3 regions of the Peribacillus sp. B65 genome follow, and region 3 is predicted to be linked to each of the others. Evidence: riboswitches for the same ligand, from Rfam matches in the RefSeq annotation. Region 3 holds a riboswitch; each other region holds the start of a gene.
The links. Region 3 has a riboswitch for glycine ahead of ACSR9O_RS19575 (amidohydrolase). Riboswitches for the same ligand answer to the same signal wherever they lie in the genome.

Region 1: another riboswitch for glycine. It lies ahead of glyA (serine hydroxymethyltransferase); the one in region 3 lies ahead of ACSR9O_RS19575 (amidohydrolase).
Region 2: another riboswitch for glycine. It lies ahead of ACSR9O_RS18060 (amino acid permease); the one in region 3 lies ahead of ACSR9O_RS19575 (amidohydrolase).

What each region holds. Positions count from the first base shown of each region.
Region 1 covers NZ_CP195840.1:1,557,132-1,561,426, reverse strand. The annotation lists gene gcvT (glycine cleavage system aminomethyltransferase GcvT) at 1-951, opposite strand, end outside; gene glyA (serine hydroxymethyltransferase) at 1,090-2,340, opposite strand; glycine riboswitch at 2,525-2,629, opposite strand; gene ACSR9O_RS07630 (amino acid permease) at 2,959-4,295, opposite strand, start outside.
Region 2 covers NZ_CP195840.1:3,693,873-3,698,167, reverse strand. The annotation lists gene ACSR9O_RS18070 (sodium:solute symporter family protein) at 1-374, opposite strand, end outside; gene ACSR9O_RS18065 (DUF3311 domain-containing protein) at 371-571, opposite strand; gene ACSR9O_RS18060 (amino acid permease) at 843-2,186, opposite strand; glycine riboswitch at 2,393-2,471, opposite strand; gene ACSR9O_RS18055 (amino acid permease) at 2,974-4,295, shown strand, end outside.
Region 3 covers NZ_CP195840.1:4,011,417-4,015,711, forward strand. The annotation lists gene ACSR9O_RS19555 (YtoQ family protein) at 1-9, opposite strand, end outside; gene ACSR9O_RS19560 (hypothetical protein) at 67-639, shown strand; gene ACSR9O_RS19565 (thioredoxin family protein) at 749-1,060, shown strand; gene ACSR9O_RS19570 (DUF1444 domain-containing protein) at 1,111-1,917, shown strand; glycine riboswitch at 2,058-2,160, shown strand; gene ACSR9O_RS19575 (amidohydrolase) at 2,386-3,573, shown strand; gene ACSR9O_RS19580 (DNA translocase FtsK) at 3,992-4,295, shown strand, end outside.

The DNA.
Region 1 (4,295 bases), 2.5 Mb from region 3:
ACCTATTTCCGCTCCATCTTTAGAAATTACCTTGTAACCATGACGCGGAATCCCACGGCCTGTTACTTCAATTCCTACTAATTTTCGTTTTAATCCAGCTTCTTTTTGTTCTGTAAGAGCAGATTTTCCGATAAAGTCACTTTCTTTATTCGTCTTTACGACAAAGCCGATTCCTGCTTCAAGCGGGCTGATGTCTTTACTTAGTTCTTGGCCATAGAGTGCAAGACGTGCTTCAAGACGAAGCGTATCCCGTGCACCTAGTCCGCATGGTTTTAATCCACTCGTGGCTCCTGCTTCTAAGATCTTTTCCCAAAGTACTACCGCTTTGTCTGCGGATAAATAAATTTCAAATCCATTTTCTCCTGTGTAACCTGTACGGGATACAAGTACGTCGGTAATCCCAGAGATGTTGACATGCTGGGCGAATTTAAAAGAACCAATTTCTGATAAATCTATTTCCGTTAACTTTTGCAAAATGCTTTCTGCCTTAGGTCCTTGGATGGCAAGTTGAGCAATGTCTTCTGAAATATTCTGGAGCGCCATCTCTCCTTTTACTTGCTGCTTCATCCATTCGTAATCTTTCTCAATGTTTGCAGCATTAATGACAAGTAGATATTTTTCATTATCTAATTTATAAACTAATAAATCATCGACCGTTCCACCGTCTGGATAACACATTGCGGTATACTGTGCTTGATTGATGCCAAGCTTTGTTACATCGTTTGTAACAAGGTAGTTAATATAACTCTCGGCATCTTTCCCTTCCACAAGTACTTCTCCCATATGAGAAACATCAAAAAGTCCTGCTTGAGTTCGAACAGCCTCATGCTCTTCTAAAATGCTGGTAAATTGAACCGGCAGAGCCCAGCCACCAAAATTTATGACTTTTGCTCCGTATTTTTCATATACTTCAAAAAGCGGTGTTTGCTTTAATGCTGTTTCAATACCCATGGTTTACCCCCAATTATGATTTTCTGCAAAATAGTTCAACTGTTACTGGTTTCTTTATTGCCAGGAGACATATCTCGCTGTCATGGCCGTTGCTCAGGTTTTCTGCAAAGGCATAATTCCATTAAGCTGTCCCTTTCTTTACACAGTAATTGGCTGTTGAAATAACGGATAACCATCACAAATCCCTTTGGTCGTTTCTCTTGCTTCCTGAAGAACGTCTTTATTCCCTTTACTCTTTAGAACGGTTGCAATCACTTCACCAATTTTCACCATCTCTTCTTTCTTCATGCCTCGAGTTGTTAAAGCTGCTGTCCCCATTCGGATACCGCTCGTAACAAATGGCTTTTCAGGATCATAGGGAATCGTATTTTTATTAACGGTAATGCCTGCGTCTTCCAATAATTTCTCTGCTTCTTTTCCTGTTAAATTCCACGGACGCAAATCTAAAAGGACAATATGATTATCTGTTCCACCAGAAACAAGGGCTGCACCTTCATTTTTTAATGTTTCGCCAAGTGTTGTAGCATTTTCAATGACTTGTTTCGCATAATCTTTAAAGCTTGGTTGTAAAGCTTCGTTGAATGCAACTGCTTTTGCTGCAATGATATGCATAAGTGGACCGCCTTGAATTCCAGGGAATACGGATTTATTAATCGCTTTGATAATTACTTCATCGTTTGTTAAAATGATGCCCCCCCGAGGTCCTCTTAATGTTTTATGAGTTGTACTTGTCACAACATCCGCATATGGGATTGGGGATGGGTGAAGACCAGTAGCTACCAGACCGGCTATATGAGCCATATCCACCATAAGTTTTGCACCAACTTGATCGGCAATTTCTCTAAATCGTGCAAAATTAATCGTTCTTGGATAGGCACTGGTTCCTGCAATAATCAATTTAGGTTTTTCTTTCTTTGCGATAGCTTCCAACTCATCATAATCAATTAACTGAGTATCTTCTCTAACTCCATAGGACACAACTTCAAACCATTTTCCTGAAACGCTGACTGGGCTTCCATGAGTTAAGTGGCCACCATGTGAAAGGTCCATTCCCATCACCTTATCACCAGGCTGAAGCAGTGCGAAAAAAACTGCGAAATTGGCTTGTGCACCTGAGTGAGGCTGAACATTTGCATATTTGGCACCGAAAAGTTTTGTTAGCCGCTCAATAGCCGTTTGTTCTGCCACATCTACAAATTCACACCCACCATAATAGCGCTTTCCTGGATAACCTTCTGCATATTTATTTGTCATCACGCTTCCCATTGCCTCTAATACATCTGGGCTAACAAAGTTCTCTGATGCAATCAACTCCAGTGTTTGATGTTGACGTTGTCCTTCTTTTTCAATCGCTTCAAAAATGGTTAAATCATTTTGATGTAAACTCATTTAAATTTCCTCCTAGACATTTTTATTAATTCTGAATTTTCGTTTAATTACTAATTCCAATATGGTACTAGACACTAAATTTCTTGCCCGCTACAAGCCTGCTTTTCTATAAAACTGTTAAAAATAGTATGCTTTACAACCTTTTTTGCACGCAAAAAAGGACAGAAAAGGGTCGTAGCGTTCTCTACCCTTCTCTGTCCTTTTACCTGAGAGTTTAGCTCCATTTTTTAATAGAGCCTTTCCCCTTTGGTGGCGTATATGTTAATACGCGCTCTCCAGAGGTGCGTCCATTTGTGGTTCCATCTACCTGAGAGATTTGTTCCAAGGGTCTTTTTGGAACTTGCTCCTTCGGTGGCTTGTCGCTTTGCACTCTCCCACAACTGTCATCCGCTTATTCAATTTAGTACATTTAGAATAGTTGTTGAGCATAATTATGTCAAGCATTTTTGAAAGCGCTAACAATACTATTCTAAAATATTTATTTCGAATTATCATAAGATCAACCAGATATCTTTGTTTTTTTAAAACGGACAGATTTTTTACTCACCGAGTTGGAAAATATGGAGCGGCAACTATCTGGACAAACACCGCAAATAGAATCAAAGGATTTCTTGACTCTTAATTCCCCGCTATCTCTCTCTGATTCGCCTGATCCACCTTCGTTTTGCCCATCTTATAAATCGCAATCAGCATAATGAACCATACAGGTGTAACGAATAAGGCAACACGAGTGTCGTCCGCAAGTGCAAGAACCACAAGGACGAACGCTAGGAAAGCAAGGATCAAGTAATTGGAAATTGGATAAAGTGGTAATTTAAATTTGCTCTTTTTCACTAGATCTGGCCTTGTTTTACGGTATTTCAAATGACTGATGACTGTAATTCCCCAAATAAAGATGAAACATACTGTAGAAATACTTGTAATCAAGGTAAATACACCTTCAGGCATTAAATAGTTCAAAACAACGGAAATTAAAATGACAACAGTTGAAAAGAACAATGCATTGGAAGGTACTTTTCGGTCATTAAGTTTTGCAAACGGTACAGGTGCATTTTTATCTTTGGCAAGTGAATATACCATCCGGCTTGTACTGAAGATTGCGCTGTTACATGCCGAAGCAGCCGATGTTAGGACGACAAAATTAACGATACCAGCTGCACCAGCGATACCTACAGCCACAAATACTTGGACGAATGGGCTTTCCGTTGGGATGATTGCGTTCCACGGATAAACACTCATAATGACAATAAGTGCGCCAATGTAGAAAATTATAATCCGAATAGGAATATTATTGATCGCTTTGGGGATAACTTTTTCTGGATTTTCTGTTTCACCTGCTGTAAGTCCTACAAGTTCAATGCCCACAAACGCAAACACTACCATCTGGAATGAGAGGACAAAACCATTTATTCCATTTGGGAACATCCCTTCGTGTCTCCATAGATTCGTGAAACTTGCTGCGCCTGAATCAGTGGAAAAGCCTTTAATAATCATGAAAATACCGATAACAATTAGTGCTAGGATAGCGATGACCTTAATTAATGCGAACCAGAATTCCATTTCGCCAAAAAGTTTTACGGTTGCAAGATTCATAAATAGCAGAATGACTAGTGCAATTAATCCTGGCATCCATTGCGGTACGGAAGGAAACCAATACTGAGTATAAAGACCAACTGCCGTTAAGTCGGCCATTGCGATTGAAATCCAGCAAAACCAGTAGGTCCAGCCGGTTACAAATGCAGCCATATTACCTAAATAGTCTCTTACAAAGTCAACAAAGGAATGATAGTTCAAATTAGATAAGAGCAGTTCTCCAAGTGCGCGCATGATTAAGAAGCAAATGATGCCTGTAATCATGTAAGCAAATAGAATTGATGGCCCGGCTAAATGAATAGATTTTCCTGCCCCAAGAAATAATCCCGTTCCGATTGCCCCTCCAATAGCTATGAGTTGTA
Region 2 (4,295 bases), 320 kb from region 3:
AGCGCAGCCAAAATTCCTAAACCGGGACTCTTATATTTGCTTACAAAGAAATCGGATTGAGACATCAGTTTATTTTCCTTGGCATATCTCCATATTTCCGGTAGGAGCCAATAGGATAATACGTAAGACAAAGTAATGTAAATTAGAACATATAGTGCGGGTGCGCCCTTGCCATAAGCCCAGCCGCTGCCGCCAAGGAAGGAGAAGGTCGTATAGATTTCCCCGGCCATCAGCAGAAAGACGAATATCGCACCAAAACCGCGTCCGCCAACCGTCCATTGCTCCAAGTCCATATCTTTTCCTTTTGAAGAGCGTATGCCTAAAAATATCGATAGAAGTAAAAATGCTAAAATGATTAAGAGAGCAATATTCATTCCTGGTCACCTTCCCGATTCCTGGGATCCAGCTTATACATGATGCCCAGTATGGCAGAGGTAAGGACCACCCACATAGCCATCCAGAACATATTGAAAGGCATCCCTAATACATATGGTTCTATTTTATTAACAAAAGGCAGAAATCCTAGTATGCCTATAAAAGGAACTAGAGTAAGAATATATATAATCTTCATAAACAAACCCCTCCGTTTTAATAAAGTGAAACGCCCACCAATGGGGTTTATTCTTCAATGCCACTGATGGATGGGTGAACCAAACCGGGATGAAAAATTCATTCATGACGGAAAAGGTCCGATAATATATATTAGCTTACACTATTTTGATATAAAATTTAATGCAGTTGCCTGATATATTTGAGCAACTGTGCGCAGACAGCCGAACAATGATATGTTCATAAAACAGATAAAGCCTTGAATTCATAGTGAGTTCAAGGCTTTATTTCCTTTAGCTATATTTTTTCCGAGAATTATATAGTATTACCAAAAGTATGAACCAGATTGGGGTCAAGAGCAGTGATAGTCGTGTAGCTTCAGCGAATAGCATAACAATAAGGATGAACAGGAATAATCCTAATATGGCGTAATTGACAAAGGGTGTAAAAGGAGCCTTGAAAGTCGATTTCGCTCTTAGGTCAGGCCTTGTTTTCGAATATTTGATATGGGAAATCAAGATAATGCTCCATACCCATATGAAACAGATGGCACTGATGGTCGTCACGACGGTAAATGCCTGTTCAGGTATCAGTTTGCTTAATAATGCCCCTATTGATACAACGATTGTGGATGTTAATAAGGCATTGCTCGGAACAGCCTGTTTATTTAATTTTTCCAGTTTAGCAGGTGCTTCGCCATTCCTGCTTAACGTATAAAGTATTCGGCTCGTTGAAAATAAACCGCTGTTGCATGCAGAAGCAGCGGATGTCAAAACGACGAAGTTGATGATCCCTGCAGCGACAGGAATGCCGATTAACGCAAAGACCTCTACAAATGGGCTGCTCGTGGCATCCAGTTGTGTCCATGGGTTGACGCAGAGAATGACGAATAGTGCACCAACATAGAAAAGTAAAATCCGGACAGGGATTTTATTGATGGCAGATGGAATGTTCTTTCTCGGGTTTGCCGTTTCTGCTGCGGAAACCCCGACCAATTCGACACCGACAAATGAGAAGACGACCAGCTGTAAAGATAATAGGAATCCAGAAATGCCATTAGGGAACATGCCCCCATGATTCCATAGGTTCGTTAGGGAAACCGTTCCGCTATTGGTATTGAAGCCGATGATCAAAAGGATGATCCCCACGACGATCAAGGCGATGATCGTGATTACTTTAATGATGGCAAACCAGAATTCCAATTCACCAAATAACTTAACGGTCAAAAGGTTCAATCCTAACAGAATGACTAGGCATATTAGAGCCGGAATCCATTGAGGGATATCGAACCAATATTGCATATAGACGCCGACAGCTATGATATCGGCCATTGCGGTCATGATCCAACAGAACCAATATGTCCACCCTGTCACGAAGCCGGCCCATGGACCGACATATTCGGTTGCAAATTCAGTGAATGATGTATACCCTGCATTGGATAAGAGCAATTCCCCTAGTGCCCTCATCACAAAAAACAAGGCAATCCCTATTATCAGATAGGAAAATAAAATGGAAGGTCCTGCTAATTGTATGGCTTTTCCGGAACCTAAAAATAATCCGGTGCCAATGGTTCCTCCTATTGCGATCAGTTGTACATGTCTATTTTTTAAATCTCTTTTTAATTCTTGTTTTGCCAATTCTTACGCCCCCGTCTTTTTATAGTCTTGGTAGTGAATGAATTTACCTGAATGGTCTTGGAGAGAGGGACTGATTTTTTCGTCCAGCTTGCCTTTCCCATTGGTTTTAAAGCTGTTGTTTTTAGTCCAACCACAAAATGGACAATAAAAAAAGAGATTGGATAATACCAATCTCTTAAAGGGTTCAGAATAACAATTTTATCATTCGTTACTCTTCTGTCCTTTTGCCTGAGATTGTGAATCCTTCGGCGCTGCACCTTGTACAGTCTCTCCAGAAGCTGCTCCTGCTATAGTGTCATCCATAGCATTCATCGCTTGCTTGTATGCGGTTGTGAATAAATGTTGTCAGTGATAATCTACCACTGCTGAATCATTCATTATGCTTATAAAATAATATTGGAATTCTATCATCTATTTTTCGGAAGGTCAACAAGTTTTTTTTGAAGTGAAAACGGCAATAGCTGTAGTTTTATAGTGGTCTTAATTTTTATTAAGGTACTTGAAAAATTTGTTTTTTGGATGATCATTATTATGAAATATTGAACATCATTTTTTTGAAATGATATTTTTAGATAAGGGGAATTGCCAAGATATATTTGGTAACTGTTTATTTCAAAAATACAATTGTATTTTTACAGAATATTTACTATTATAAGATAAGAAAACATAATTGAAGTGTTATTGATATTTTTTTCGATAAAGCATTTCTAACCGCAATAATTAATAGAGAGTCGTTCGTGTTAAGGATGGAAAAGCATTACCGATATTGCATCTGGGGGAGTTAAACATGTCGAACAAGGAATTAAAGAGAGGGCTGGAAGCACGTCACATTCAAATGATAGCTTTGGGCGGAACCATCGGTGTCGGGTTATTCATGGGATCGGCGAGCACGATCAAATGGACCGGGCCCTCTGTAATGCTTGCTTATGCCATCGCAGGTATTTTTATATTTTTCATCATGCGTTCCATGGGTGAGATGCTCTATTTAGAACCGACTACAGGTTCTTTTGCAACCTTTGCGAGCAGCTATATACATCCTTTGGCAGGTTATATGACTGCTTGGAGCAATTGGTTTCAATGGGTAATCGTCGGAATGTCCGAAATCATCGCGGTTGGGTTGTACATGCAATATTGGTTCCCGGATTTACCGGCTTGGATACCAGGTGTGGTCGCCATGATCATCTTGGGGGCGGCCAACCTCATTTCAGTTAAATCCTTCGGGGAATTTGAATTCTGGTTTGCGCTTATAAAAATCATAACGATCATATTGATGATCGTTGCCGGCCTAGGCCTTATCTTCTTTGGAATAGGGAATGGCGGGGATGCGATTGGATTATCGAATCTATGGGAAAATGGCGGCTTCTTTACGGGAGGCTGGACAGGATTCTTCTTTGCGCTTTCCCTTGTCGTGGCATCCTATCAAGGCGTTGAGCTTATCGGCATCACAGCCGGAGAAGCGAAAGATCCAAGGAAGACCGTAACAAAAGCTATCCAGTCAATCATATGGCGTATATTAATTTTCTATATTGGTGCCATATTTGTCATCGTGACAGTCTTCCCTTGGGATCAACTGGATGACTTAGGAAGCCCATTCGTTTCAACCTTTGCTAAAATAGGTATCACAGCAGCAGCAGGAATCATCAATTTTGTCGTAATCACAGCGGCAATGTCTGGATGCAACAGTGGGATATTCAGTGCAGGGCGTATGCTGTACACACTTGCATTGAATGGCCAAGCTCCAAAAGTCTTTGCTAAAGTATCTAAAAATGGAGTGCCGGCATACTGCACGATCGCTGTACTATTAGGATTGGGCATCGGGGTTATCCTGAATTACCTTGCACCGCCGCAATTATTCCTTTATGTGTACAGTGCGAGTGTATTACCCGGGATGATTCCATGGTTTGTCTTACTTATCAGTGAGCTTAAATTCAGAAAGGTAAATGCCGCTGAAATGGAGAAACATCCGTTCAAGATGCCGTTGGCCCCTTACAGTAACTATGCGACAATTGCCTTCTTACTGATGGTGCTGGTCGGTATGTGGATCAATCCTAGTACCCGGATTTCCTTGGTTGTCGGGATCGTTTTCCTAGCCTTGGTCGTAGCAAGTTA
Region 3 (4,295 bases):
TAACTTCATTGTTTTCCTCCTCGATAATAAAATTGCTTTCATTGTACCATGTTTTTTAGAAAATGGATGAATTCCGTAAATAAGGATAATATTATCCATATGGTAGTAAAAGAGACGGCTGGAGGAATGACGATGGCTTTATCGAATAAGAATTTTCTTGTTTTCCTGTTGATAAGCAGTTTGATCGTGGGCTGCTCAGGTATCGAAAGACAAACCGAAAAGGCAATGAAGGCTGCTGAAGTGGCTTTTCGTGACGATGAAAAACAGCCCAATCAAGAGGCAGGCCTAATTCAGGTCTATCTGCCAAACGATTTTAAAGTTGTGGAAGAACATGATAATAATTTGATTTTACAAAAAGGTGATAAGATTTATATATTATTTGTCAATCCGAATGAAAAAGAAGACAGCTCCGTGTTATATTTGGCCATAAAGGAACAAGAGGATCAATTTGAAGTACTGCATTCTTTTCAAACCGATGATAAATTCGGCTTTATTTCGATTAAAGAGATACCGAAAGAAAAGTATGAGCTTGCAGTGGGGATCGGCGGAGTGAAGCTGACAACCGAAACGGATAAAGACCAATTAAAAACCGATGCAAAACAAATGATGGAAATCGTTTCATCCGTGCCCCAGAAATAAGAGGACCAGTGACTTTCAACCGATCCGTATTAATGGTTGATTCCTGGAGACTCTGGTATGATGGGATTATAAAAAATAAGGTGTCATTTAGAGCAGGAGGAATATACAAATGGAAAAATTACAAACAGTAGAGCAATATGATGCATTTAAAAATGAAGGCAAACATATCTTTCTTTTTTCAGCAACATGGTGTGGAGATTGCCGTGTAATCGAACCGATAATGCCGGAGATTGAAACGAAATTTCCTGACTTTACATTCATTTATGTGGACCGTGATGAATTCATCGATGTGTGTGCGGCTAATGATGTATTCGGTATACCAAGTTTCATTGCGTATGATAATGGCAAGGAGCTAGGCAGATTTGTGAGCAAGGATCGCAAAACGCAAGAACAAATTGAGGAATTCATTCAATCACTATAATCAATTTCCCCTTCTCGCTGGGGATTTTTCAATGAAGAGGAGGGTCAGTCATGAAAATGGACAGCACGAAGCTGAAAAATATCTTGAAGGAGCGTTTAAAAGATGAGAATCGCTCATTCAAATTCGATAGCAAGCAAGATACGTTACGGGTGGAAAATGTGAAGACCGGGAAGGGGATCACCATCGAGTTGCCTCCTGTGCTTGCTAACTATGAAAACGTACAGGAAAAGGCCATCGATGAAATTACCTATTACGTGGAAGAGGCCCTGAATGTGATGGGGGAAGAACACAGTATGGAAGGCAAGGAGAAATTCATTTTCCCAGTCATCCGCTCGACCTCCTTTCCAATGGAATCCGAAGAAGGAAATCCGTTTTTATTCGATGAGCATACGGCTGAAACCCGGGTTTTTTATGCCCTTGATTTAGGGAAAACCTACCGTCTTATAGATGAAAAGATGATTCAACGGGAAAATTGGCAGGGTGACAGGATCCGTGAAATTGCCCTATTCAATGCCCGTTCCCTCACCACTGAAATGAAGTCGGATATCGTTGCAGGTAATGCATTTTATTTTTTGAACACGAATGATGGATATGATGCCAGCAGGATTTTAAATGAATCATGGCTTCGGGAAATGAAGGACAAGATCGAGGGAACCATGGCTGTGGCCATTCCCCATCAGGATGTCATCATCATTGCCGATGTGAAGAATGATACGGGCTATGATATTCTTGCGCAAATGGCGATGAGCTTCTTTGCCAGCGGTCATGTTCCGATAACGGCTCTATCATTCCTTTACGAAGAAAATGAGTTGGAGCCCATCTTCATTATGGGTAAAAACAAAAAGCCTGAACAATAATGAATCACAAAAGGACCGTGTCAGCATCTGGCAGCGGTCCTTTTAAAGTTTAATAGAGTTTATAACTCAGAGTTGATATTTATTTTTTAATCGGCGATAATATAATTGGAATATTTTGAGAATATAAAAAGAACAAGCGGATGAATGTTGTGGGAGAGTGCAAGCATTGAGCCACCGAAGGAGCAAGTTCCAAAAAGATCCCTTGGAGCAAATCTCTCAGGTAAATGGAACCGCAGCTGGACGCAGCTCTGGAGAGTGCGCAGGAAGCAGTGTGCCACCAAAGGGGAAATCTCCATGACCAAAAATGGAGCTAAACTCTCAGGTGAAAAGGACAGAGAAGGGGAGCGGTAAGTTTACGCAATCCTTCTCTGCCCTTTTTTAATTGGCACTTTGTATCGGAAGGCATGCACCGAACATGGAACTTACTAATATGCTCAACTTGAAATAAGGGGGAGAATAAACGTGAACGTGAAAAGCAAATTAATGAACATGCTGGAAGCCCGTAAAGGGGAAATGGTTCAAATCCGCCGTCATTTACACGAGAACCCGGAACTATCCTTCAAAGAAGAAAAAACGGCACAATATATCATTGATTTTTATAAGGGTAAGGATGTGTCGATTCAAACGAATGTAGGAAATGGATTAGGGATCATCGTAACGATCGAAGGCGGAAAACCTGGGAAAACGATAGGTCTCCGTGCGGATTTCGATGCGTTGCCGATTACAGAAGAAGCGGATGTCCCGTTCCGTTCAAAAAATGAAGGTGTCATGCATGCCTGCGGACATGATGGGCATACCGCTTATTTATTGGTTCTGGCAGACTGCATCAATGAGCTTAAAGATTCCCTATCCGGTACGATTAAAATAATCCATCAACATGCAGAAGAAACACCCCCAGGTGGAGCAAAGAGCATTATGGAATCAGGGTTTTTGGATGAACTTGATGCCGTTTTTGGAATCCATTTATTTCCGTCCCATCCTGCAGGGGTTGTCGGGTATCACGGCGGCTATTCGATGGCTGGACGGACCTATTTCAAGCTGGCGATTAAGGGTGTAGGCGGCCATGGTTCGTCCCCGCATATGGCCAATGATGCCATTGTGGCAGGCGCCCATTTCGTGACAGCCGTACAAACCGTGATCAGCCGCCGCTTGAACCCTTTTGATATGGGCGTGGTCACAATCGGCTCCTTCGATGGAAAAGGAAGCTTTAATGTCATTAAAGATCGTATAGAAATTGAAGGGGATGTCCGTTATATGACAGCAGAGACCCAACAGCTGATCGATAGGGAAATCCACCGCATCGTTAAAGGGATAGAAACGGAATTTGATGTTCAGTGCGAACTAACATATGTGCCTGATTATCCTCCGTTATATAATGACCCTGAATTGACTGGATTCGTGAAAAATAGCCTGGAAAGCATGAAAGACAAAGATATTAAAAAGGTTATGGAATTTCCGGTTTTCTCTGGTTCAGAGGATTTTTCGTATTATGCAGAAAAGATTCCTGGCTGCTTCTTTTACATTGGCTGTAAACCAAAAGGGGTGGAGAAGGCATATTTCAATCACCATCCCAAATTCGACATTGATGAAGATGCCCTTTTGATCGCATCCAAATCAGTGGCCCAAGTTGTATGCGATTTTTATGAATGGGAATAGTTCCATTGGTATATTTGTTTGCAAAAAAGTGAGGAAACCCACAAAACACCGTTCGGTATTAACGAACGGTGTTTTATGGGTTTCAGGATGCCACCGGAGGTTTCGTGAAGGATGCTTCAATGAATTGACCAGTCTGCTTCTTGCGCCGCATGAAAACTTAATCTCTTTGTAAACGCGATTTAACAGCGGTGTTTTATTTAAATAGTAGACTAAGGGCTAATGTTATTTCACGAAGTGCAGGTTTAAACTCATACCAGAAGGGGTTTAATAGGGTAGGAGTTCTGCGAAATACGTTAAGTTAGTAAGAGTGCGATAAAAAAATAGATACTAATCCCAATTTAGCTTAAATTTTCTCGATATTTTTAAAATAACTGGTAGAATTAGTTACATAACTACAGATGTAGAAAGAGTGATAGTTTTGAAATGGCTAAATAAGATGAAAAAATGGTTCCAAGCAGAGGAAATTATTGAAATTGAAGAGATTATTATAGATGAACCGCTTGATGAAGAGACATTAAGGAAAATGGATTTTTCAAAGCTTGCGAAGTCAAAGGAAGAAGAAATAAAGGTTTACAATCAAAAAGTGGAAAAAATGTCGCAGACGCCAGACCCTGATACGAAAATCCTGTTTCAATATCCAAAAGGGCAGTTCAAGTTTCCGCTCATTCCAGATCGTGAACAGAGCAAAAGAAAGCCTAGGGAAAGAAACAGGGAAGATCATG